Regions from separate parts of the Streptomyces sp. NPDC005576 genome, predicted to be linked through region 2. Evidence: predicted binding sites of a transcription regulator. Region 2 holds the regulator's gene; each other region holds the start of a gene.
What was found. Region 2 encodes HrcA, which represses chaperone genes, less so after heat shock. Its sites were predicted from a motif close to TTNGCACTCNGNNNNNCNGAGTGCNAA; they were not measured.
Positions count from the first base shown of each region.

Region 1: groL (chaperonin GroEL) is a predicted target of HrcA. The motif match lies at 1,517-1,543, and genes of this name have one in related genera.
Region 3: groES (co-chaperone GroES) is a predicted target of HrcA. The motif match lies at 1,188-1,214, and genes of this name have one in related genera.

Region 1 is NZ_JBIAJC010000015.1:38,490-41,766, reverse strand. Features, by position in the region: gene thrC (threonine synthase) at 1-409, shown strand, start outside; gene ACFYPN_RS25630 (MoaD/ThiS family protein) at 439-717, shown strand; gene ACFYPN_RS25625 (cold-shock protein) at 1,146-1,352, shown strand; gene groL (chaperonin GroEL) at 1,706-3,277, shown strand, end outside.
Region 2 is NZ_JBIAJC010000017.1:59,938-63,214, reverse strand. Features, by position in the region: gene dnaJ (molecular chaperone DnaJ) at 1-1,118, opposite strand, end outside; gene hrcA (heat-inducible transcriptional repressor HrcA) at 1,119-2,135, opposite strand; gene ACFYPN_RS27425 (MBL fold metallo-hydrolase) at 2,301-3,038, shown strand; gene ACFYPN_RS27420 (DUF3097 domain-containing protein) at 3,133-3,277, shown strand, end outside.
Region 3 is NZ_JBIAJC010000005.1:74,432-77,708, reverse strand. Features, by position in the region: gene ACFYPN_RS10355 (polysaccharide deacetylase family protein) at 1-903, shown strand, start outside; gene groES (co-chaperone GroES) at 1,368-1,676, shown strand; gene groL (chaperonin GroEL) at 1,776-3,277, shown strand, end outside.

The DNA of each region.
Region 1 (3,277 bases), on a different contig from region 2:
GGTCTCGACCGCCTTCAAGGCCGGTCACGACGTGGTCCGCCCGCAGAAGCCGAACACGATCGCCAAGTCCCTCGCGATCGGCAACCCGGCCGACGGCCCGTACGTCCTGGACATCGCCCGCCGCACCGGTGGCGCGGTGGAGGACGTCAACGACGAGCAGATCGTCGACGCGATCAAGCTCCTGGCCCGCACCGAGGGCATCTTCGCGGAGACCGCGGGCGGCGTGACCGTCGGCGTGACGCAGAAGCTGATCGAGGCCGGTCTGCTGGACCCGACGCTCACCACCGTCGTCCTGAACACCGGCGACGGCCTCAAGACCCTGGACGCGGTCTCCCCGACCACCGGCCTGACGGCGACCATCCGCCCGAGCCTGGACGCGTTCCGCGACGCGGGCCTCGCGGCCCACTGACCACTCCAGAACCGAGGAAGGCACTCCCCATGAGCGTCAAGGTCCGCATCCCCACCATCCTGCGCACGTACACCGGCGGCCAGGCCGAGGTCTCCGCCGAGGGCACCGTCCTCTCCGAGGTCATCGAGTCCCTGGAGAATGACCACCCGGGCATCGCCGCGCGCGTCCTGGACGACCAGGGCAAGCTGCGCCGCTTCGTCAACGTGTACGTCAACGACGACGACGTCCGCTTCGAGGGCGGCCTCCAGGCGGCCACCCCGGACGGCGCAGGCGTCTCGATCATCCCCGCCGTCGCCGGCGGCTGCTGACCGGACAGGACCGGACGGCCTTTCTCCGGAGCACCGTTGCCCCCTTCGCGTACGATGCGGAGGGGGCAATTCCGTAGGGTTGAGCGCGGTACAGTTGGGGAAGCCCCCTCCGCCGCTCGCGTCGAGCATGTGCGAGATCGAGCCGCTGCGCGACTAGAAGCAGCCAAAGTCCGGATGCCCTCTGTGCCTTAAGTGGCCTTTGTCTGGACCGACTTGCCCAAAATTCTCAGTAAATCCTCATGTTCGGGCGTTCCGTCGCGTCCAGATTTTCCGTCCGATTGACCTGTTGCAGAGGGCAGTTGGGCAGATACATTCGGCCGCGGTCGAGCGTTCCGGCGCACGCACCCTCTCCTGTCGGAGGGTGTGAGGTCTGACCCGGGTCCGCGAAGTGCGGTCCTGTGCAGGGGCCAGAAATAGGGGAGTTAGGCATGGCTCAGGGCACCGTCAAGTGGTTCAACGCGGAGAAGGGGTACGGCTTCATCGCGGTCGACGGTGGTGCGGATGTTTTCGTCCACTACAGCGCGATCCAGATGGACGGATACCGCACCCTCGAAGAGGGTCAGCGAGTTGAATTCGAGATCTCGCAAGGCCAGAAGGGGCCGCAGGCGGACATGGTCAAGCTCGCCGTGGGCTGAGATCGGACGCGGTCGGCAACGACGTTTCTCCACCACGCAGGGCCCGTACCCCCAGGGGTGCGGGCCCTGCGTGCGTGCGCGTTCCTCCGTGCCAGGACAGGGCTGTGAGGGCCCGTGGGCCGCCCGTACGGTGTCCGAAGCTTGTCCCCAGGACGAGGGAGACGCTTGCACTCGCAGGGGTCGAGTGCTAATCATTGGCGTTAGCACTCTCCAGGTGAGAGTGACAGAAACTTGGACCGGGCCGGTGAGGCCCGCAGGCGCGGCGGGGCAAGGAACCGTCGGGCACGCAGGCCGTCCGTCGCGGGCGCCTCTCGGTCCGGAGCAATCCACCCCGTCCGGGAGGACCACTTCACATGGCTAAGATCATCGCGTTCAACGAAGAGGCGCGGCGCGGTCTCGAGCGCGGGATGAACCAGCTCGCAGACGCCGTCAAGGTCACCCTCGGCCCGAAGGGCCGTAACGTCGTCCTCGAGAAGAAGTGGGGCGCGCCCACGATCACCAACGATGGTGTTTCCATCGCCAAGGAGATCGAGCTCGAGGACCCGTACGAGAAGATCGGTGCGGAGCTGGTCAAGGAGGTCGCCAAGAAGACGGACGACGTCGCCGGCGACGGTACGACCACCGCCACCGTTCTGGCCCAGGCACTCGTCCGCGAGGGTCTGCGCAACGTCGCCGCCGGTGCCAACCCGATGGCCCTCAAGCGGGGCATCGAGAAGGCCGTCGAGGCCGTCTCCGCCGCTCTGCTGGAGCAGGCCAAGGACGTGGAGACCAAGGAGCAGATCGCTTCGACCGCCTCCATCTCCGCCGCCGACACCGAGATCGGCGCCAAGATCGCCGAGGCGATGGACAAGGTCGGCAAGGAAGGCGTCATCACCGTCGAGGAGTCCCAGACCTTCGGTCTGGAGCTGGAACTCACCGAGGGCATGCGCTTCGACAAGGGCTACATCTCGGCGTACTTCGCGACCGACATGGAGCGTATGGAGACGTCCTTCGACGACCCGTACATCCTCATCGTCAACTCGAAGATCTCCAACGTGAAGGACCTCCTTCCGCTGCTGGAGAAGGTCATGCAGTCGGGCAAGCCGCTGCTGATCATCGCCGAGGACGTCGAGGGCGAGGCCCTGTCGACCCTGGTCGTCAACAAGATCCGTGGCACCTTCAAGTCCGTCGCCGTCAAGGCTCCGGGCTTCGGTGACCGCCGCAAGGCCATGCTCGGTGACATCGCCATCCTCACCGGTGGCACCGTCATCTCCGAGGAGGTCGGCCTCAAGCTGGAGAACGCGGGTCTCGACCTGCTCGGCTCCGCGCGCAAGGTCGTCATCACCAAGGACGAGACCACGATCGTCGACGGAGCCGGCGAGAGCGACCAGGTCCAGGGTCGCGTCAAGCAGATCCGTGCCGAGATCGAGAACTCCGACTCGGACTACGACCGCGAGAAGCTCCAGGAGCGTCTGGCGAAGCTGGCCGGCGGCGTGGCCGTCATCAAGGCCGGTGCCGCCACGGAGGTCGAGCTCAAGGAGCGCAAGCACCGCATCGAGGACGCGGTGCGCAACGCCAAGGCCGCCGTCGAGGAGGGCATCGTCGCCGGTGGTGGCGTGGCTCTGCTCCAGGCGTCCGTCGTCTTCGACAAGCTCGACCTGACCGGCGACGAGGCCACTGGTGCCAACGCCGTCAAGCTCGCGCTGGAGGCCCCGCTCAAGCAGATCGCCGTCAACGGTGGTCTTGAGGGTGGCGTCGTCGTGGAGAAGGTCCGCAACCTGCCGATCGGTCACGGTCTCAACGCCGCGACCGGCGAGTACGTCGACATGATCGCCGAGGGCATCATCGACCCGGCGAAGGTCACGCGCTCCGCTCTGCAGAACGCCGCGTCCATCGCCGCGCTCTTCCTCACCACCGAGGCCGTCATCGCCGACAAGCCCGAGAAG
Region 2 (3,277 bases):
TTCAGACGGGAGAAGAGGCCCTGCTGGCCGGGCTGGAACTGCCCGGTGGGCCGCTCCTCGCCGCGGAGCTTGGCCAGCTCGCGGAGGAGGCGCTCCTGCTCCGGATCGAGCTTGCTGGGGGTCAGCACCTCGACGTGCACGATGAGGTCGCCCCGGCCGCCGCCCCGCAGGTGCGTGATGCCGCGGCCGTGCAGCGGGACCGACTGGCCGGACTGGGTGCCGGGCCTGATGTCGATCTCCTCCACCCCGTCGAGCGTCTCCAGCGGCACCTTGGTGCCGAGCGCGCCCGCCGTCATGGGGATGGTGACCGTGCAGTGCAGGTCGTCGCCGCGCCGCTGGAAGGTCGAGTGCGGCACCTCGTGGATCTCGACGTAGAGGTCCCCGGCCGGGCCGCCGCCGGGGCCGACCTCGCCCTCGCCTGCCAGCTGGATGCGGGTTCCGTTGTCGACACCCGCGGGGATCTTGACCGTGAGGGTGCGCCGCGAGCGGATGCGGCCGTCGCCGGCGCACTCCGGGCAGGGGGTCGGCACGATGGTGCCGAATCCCTGGCACTGCGGGCAGGGCCGCGAGGTCATGACCTGGCCGAGGAAGGAACGGGTGACCTGGGACACCTCACCGCGCCCGCGGCACATGTCGCAGGTCTGGGCCGAGGTGCCGGGGGCCGCGCCTTCGCCGCTGCACGTGGTGCAGACGACGGCGGTGTCGACCTGGATGTCCTTGGTGGTCCCGAAGGCCGCCTCGGCGAGGTCGATCTCCAGCCGGATCATGGCGTCCTGGCCGCGCCGCGTGCGCGAACGGGGTCCGCGCTGCGACGCCGTGCCGAAGAAGGCGTCCATGATGTCGGAGAAGTTGCCGAAGCCACCGGCGCCGAAGCCGCCCGCGCCACCGCCGCCGCCCGAGGCCGACAGCGGGTCCCCGCCGAGGTCGTAGACCTGCTTCTTCTGCGCGTCCGAGAGCACCTCGTACGCGGCGTTGATCTCCTTGAACCGCTCCTGGGTCTTCGGATCGGGGTTGACATCCGGGTGCAGCTCGCGGGCGAGCCGACGGAATGCCTTCTTGATCTCGTCCTGCGACGCGTCGCGCCGTACGCCGAGCACGGCGTAGTAGTCGGTGGCCACTTACGACTCCGCCAGGATCTGTCCGACGTAACGTGCCACTGCGCGTACCGCTCCCATCGTTCCGGGGTAGTCCATGCGGGTCGGTCCGACCACGCCGAGTTTGGCGACTGCCTCGTCGCCCGAACCGTAGCCGACCGTGACGACGGATGTGGAGGTGAGGCCCTCGTGGGCGTTCTCGTGCCCGATCCGTACGGTCATGCCCGAGTCCGTGGCCTCACCGAGCAGCTTCAGCAGAACGACCTGCTCCTCCAGCGCTTCCAGCACGGGCCGGATCACCAGGGGGAAGTCGTGCCCGAAGCGGGTGAGGTTGGAGGTGCCGCCGATCATCAGCCGCTCCTCCGTCTCCTCGACCAACGTTTCGAGGAGAGTGGTCAGGACCGTGGAAACAGTCCCGCGGTCCTCGTTCTCGAAGGATTCCGGCAGGTCCTGCACGAGCGGCGGGACGTCACTGAAGCGGCGTCCCACGACTCGGCTGTTGAGCCGGGCCCGCAGATCGGCGAGAGAGGTCTCGCCGAACGGCGCGGGGCAGTCGATCATACGCTGTTCGACCCGGCCGGTGTCGGTGATCAGGACCAGCATCAGCCGGGCCGGCGACAGGGCAAGCAGCTCCACGTGCCGCACCGTGGAGCGGGTCAGTGAGGGGTACTGGACGATGGCGACCTGCCGGGTCAGCTGCGCGAGCAGCCGTACCGTGCGGCCCACCACGTCGTCGAGGTCGACCGCCGAGTCGAGGAAACTGTGGATCGCCCGGCGCTCGGGCGGCGACAGGGGCTTGACGCCCGCGAGCCGGTCCACGAAGAGGCGGTAGCCCTTGTCCGTGGGGATGCGCCCGGCGCTGGTGTGGGGCTGGGCGATGAAACCCTCGTCCTCCAGCACCGCCATGTCGTTGCGGACGGTGGCCGGGGAGACCCCGAGCCGGTGCCGCTCGGTGAGCGCCTTGGAGCCGACCGGCTCCTCGGTGCCGACGTAGTCCTGGACGATGGCGCGCAGCACTTCAAGTCTGCGTTCGCTGAGCATCGCGCACACCTCCAGCTGTCGGTCGTGGTGGCTCTTGCCTGGCACTCGGTGCGTCTGAGTGCCAGCTTTCCCCCGGTCAGTGTACGGGGGTGGGGAGGGCACCCGGCAAGGGCGACCGGCCGCGGTCCACGAGACCGCGCAGGTCGATGCGGATAGCGTCTCCTCATGGACCTCTCTTGGGAAGAGCTGGGCTGGGAGCGGTTGGGCCACGGCGTGGGCCGGCGGCGGCTGCCGGGCTGGGACGCGACCACCGCCCTGGTGGCCGGGGCGGACCGTGCGCTGGTGCTGGACACCGGTGCGAGCCTGCGCGAGGGCGTCGGTGTGCGGATCGAGGCGCAGCGGCTGCTGGGGCGGCGGGTGACGCATGTCGCACTGAGTCATCCGCACTTCGACCACGTCTTCGGTACGGCGGCCTTCGCCGGCGCCGAGGTGTTCGGGGCGTACGGGGTGGCCGCGCTGATGCGGCGGTCGGTGGACGAGATGCACGCCGACGCGGTGCGCAACGGCCTGCCCGAGCACGACGCGGCGGAGGCGGTGGACGCGCTGGTGGTCCCCGGGCGTGAGGTGTGCCACCGCTGGACGATCGACCTGGGCGGCGGGCGCGAAGTGGTGCTGGCCAATGTGGGGCCCGGTCACACGGGCCACGATCTGGCGGTCCTGGTGCCGGGGTCCGGGTCCTCGGGGGCGCCCGCGGTGGTGCTCTGCGGGGACCTCATCGAGGAGTCGGGTGAGCCGCAGACGGGCCCCGACTCGGTGCCGGCCCGGTGGCCCGCCGCCCTGGACCGGCTGCTGGCGCTGGGCGGGGAGGACGCGGTGTACGTGCCCGGGCACGGAGCGGCGGTGGACGCGGCGTTCGTACGGGCGCAGCGGGAGCTGCTGGCGGGACGCTTCGGGGTGGGGTGAGCGGACGGCCTCCTGCCGCTGGTTCTGCGGGCGCTCGGACCTGGTGGCGCCCGGTGGGGCCCGGTCTGCCCCCGGGGCGAATTATCGTCGTGCCATGCGCAGTTACCAGCCGGACCTGACCCCGCCGTGGAAGAGGTCCGCCCCCGTGCCCGAGGTGCCCGCCGATCCCGATCTGGTCGTGGAGGAGGTGTCCACCGGCTTCTGCGGTGCGGTGATCCGCTGCGAGAAGTCCGCCCAGG
Region 3 (3,277 bases), on a different contig from region 2:
GTGGTCGTCCTGGTGGCCCTGCTGGGCGCCGCTCTCGCCTGCGGATGCGGCCAGGACCCCCCGGCGCCGGATCACCACGCGCACCAGGGCGCCGCCGGGGGCGACAGCAGGGCGGCGGCCGGACCCGCTCCGCAGGCCGCCCCGGTCGGCGCCCTCCTCGCGTACGCGGAGCATCTGAAGCGGCGCCAGGCGCAACGGGTCGCCGTCGCCAGGAAGTGGGGGCTGGCGGCCGTGCCCCTGGTCGCCCCCGCGCCGCCCGCCGAGAAGCCGCGGATCACCAGCCGCGCGGGGTTCGAGGTGGACGACGGCGACGAGCTGCCGCAGGTGTTCACGACCGTCCCCACCAAGGAGCGGATCGTCTTCCTCACCATCGACGACGGCGCGGAGAAGGACCCCGAGCTGCTGCGGATGATGGACGAGCTGAAGATCCCGTACAGCGCCTTCCTCAGCGACTTCCTCGCGAGTGAGGACTACGGCTACTTCGCCGCGATGCAGAAGCGGGGGGTCTCCCTCAACAACCACACCCTCACCCACCCCTATCTGCCCGGTCTCTCCTACGCCCAGCAGAAGAAGGAGATCTGCGGACAGCAGGACAGGATGGAGAAGCACTTCGGCAAGCGGCCGGTGCTCTTCCGGCCGCCGTACGGCAACTACAACCGCGACACCCTCGTCATCGCCAAGTCCTGCGGGATCAGGGCCGTGCCGCTGTGGGCGGAGGAGGCGTTCCCCGACCACATGGACTGGCGGGAGTGGGACCGTGATCTGCACCCCGGCGACATCATCCTCACCCACTTCCAGGGGCGCGAACAGTGGAAGGGGACCATGGCCGACATGGTCCGCACCGTCATGAAGGTCATCACGGGCAAGGGCTACGCGGTCGCCAGGCTGGAGGACTACGTCTGACCCGGGCCTCCGGTCCCCGGGCGTCCGATCCGTACGGCACCGTCGCCGCACAGTCACCGCACCGTCCATGCGGAAGGATGCCTGCCGCCCCCGCGCCGCCCCCGCGACTCCGGGGCAGGGCCGGGCCGACATGCCGTCACGCCTGCACCTCTGCGAGGCACCCGCGGGCAACGCCCCTGTGCCACACCCCTGTCACACCCCTGCGATACCCCTGCGCAGCACCCGGATCGCGTCCCCGGGTGGACCGTCCCGGCGTGCGGGCGACGCCACGCACGGGTACTCAATTGGCACTCCGCTTGACCGAGTGCTAATCCCGGTCATAGTCTCGGTGCTGGCACTCCCCCCTGGAGAGTGCCAGCAGTACGAGCGACAGGGCAGGTCCGGCACCCGCGACGACGGATCCGGCCCGGTCGCCGACCCAGACTGTTAAACCCCGTGAGATCTCCGAAGGGGGAGACCGGATCGTGTCGACCACCAGCTCCAAGGTTGCGATCAAGCCGCTCGAGGACCGCATTGTGGTCCAGCCGCTCGACGCTGAGCAGACCACGGCTTCCGGCCTGGTCATTCCCGACACCGCCAAGGAGAAGCCCCAGGAGGGCGTCGTCCTGGCCGTGGGCCCGGGCCGCTTCGAGAACGGCGAGCGCCTTCCGCTCGACGTCAAGACCGGCGATGTCGTTCTGTACAGCAAGTACGGCGGCACCGAGGTGAAGTACAACGGCGAGGAGTACCTCGTCCTCTCGGCGCGCGACGTCCTCGCGATCATCGAGAAGTAACTCACCCACATTTGCTGTGTGTTCTGCGCCCCTGGCCCCCTGCGAAATAACTAGCCGGGTGGCGAGGGGCGCAGTTCGTTCGAGAGGGAAAAACAGCCCATGGCGAAGATTCTGAAGTTCGACGAGGACGCCCGTCGCGCCCTTGAGCGCGGCGTCAACAAGCTTGCCGACACGGTCAAGGTGACGATCGGCCCCAAGGGCCGCAACGTCGTCATCGACAAGAAGTTCGGCGCTCCCACCATCACCAACGACGGTGTCACCATCGCGCGTGAGGTGGAGCTCGACGACCCGTTCGAGAACCTCGGTGCGCAGCTGGTGAAGGAGGTCGCCACCAAGACGAACGACGTCGCCGGTGACGGCACCACCACCGCCACCGTGCTCGCCCAGGCTCTCGTCCGCGAGGGTCTGCGCAACGTCGCCGCGGGAGCCTCCCCGGCCTCCCTGAAGAAGGGCATCGACGCCGCGGTCAAGGCCGTGTCCGAGGAGCTCCTCGCGACCGCCCGTCCGATCGAGGACAAGTCCGACATCGCCGCCGTGGCCGCGCTCTCCGCGCAGGACCCGCAGGTCGGCGAGCTCATCGCGGACGCGATGGACAAGGTCGGCAAGGACGGTGTCATCACCGTCGAGGAGTCCAACACCTTCGGCCTGGACCTTGAGTTCACCGAGGGCATGGCCTTCGACAAGGGCTACCTGTCCCCGTACATGGTGACCGACCAGGAGCGTATGGAGGCCGTCCTCGACGACCCGTACATCCTGATCCACCAGGGCAAGATCGGCTCGATCCAGGAGCTGCTCCCTCTGCTGGAGAAGGTCATCCAGGCCGGCGGCTCCAAGCCCCTGCTGATCATCGCCGAGGACGTCGAGGGCGAGGCGCTCTCCACCCTCGTCGTCAACAAGATCCGTGGCACCTTCAACGCCGTCGCGGTGAAGGCCCCGGGCTTCGGTGACCGCCGCAAGGCCATGCTCGGCGACATCGCCACCCTCACGGGTGCGACCGTCATCGCCGAGGAGGTCGGCCTCAAGCTCGACCAGGCCGGTCTGGACGTGCTGGGCACCGCCCGCCGCGTGACCGTCTCCAAGGACGACACGACCATCGTCGACGGTGGCGGCGACGGCGCCGACGTCAAGGGCCGCGTCAACCAGATCAAGGCCGAGATCGAGAACACGGACTCCGACTGGGACCGCGAGAAGCTCCAGGAGCGCCTCGCGAAGCTGGCCGGCGGCGTGTGCGTGATCCGCGTCGGTGCCGCCACCGAGGTCGAGCTCAAGGAGAAGAAGCACCGTCTGGAGGACGCCATCTCCGCGACCCGCGCCGCGGTCGAGGAGGGCATCGTCTCCGGTGGTGGCTCTTCCCTCGTCCACGCCGTCAAGGTCCTGGAGGGCAACCTCGGCAAGACCGGCGACGAGGCCACCGGTGTCGCGGTCGTCCGCCGTGCCGCCGTCGAGCCGCTGCGCTGGATCGCCGAGAACGCCGGCCTCGAGGGTTACGTCATCACCGCGAAGGTCTCCGAGCTCGAGAAGGGCCAGGGCTTCAACGCCGCCACCGGCGAGTACGGCGACCTGATCAAGGCCGGCGTCATCGACCCGGTCAAGGTCACCCG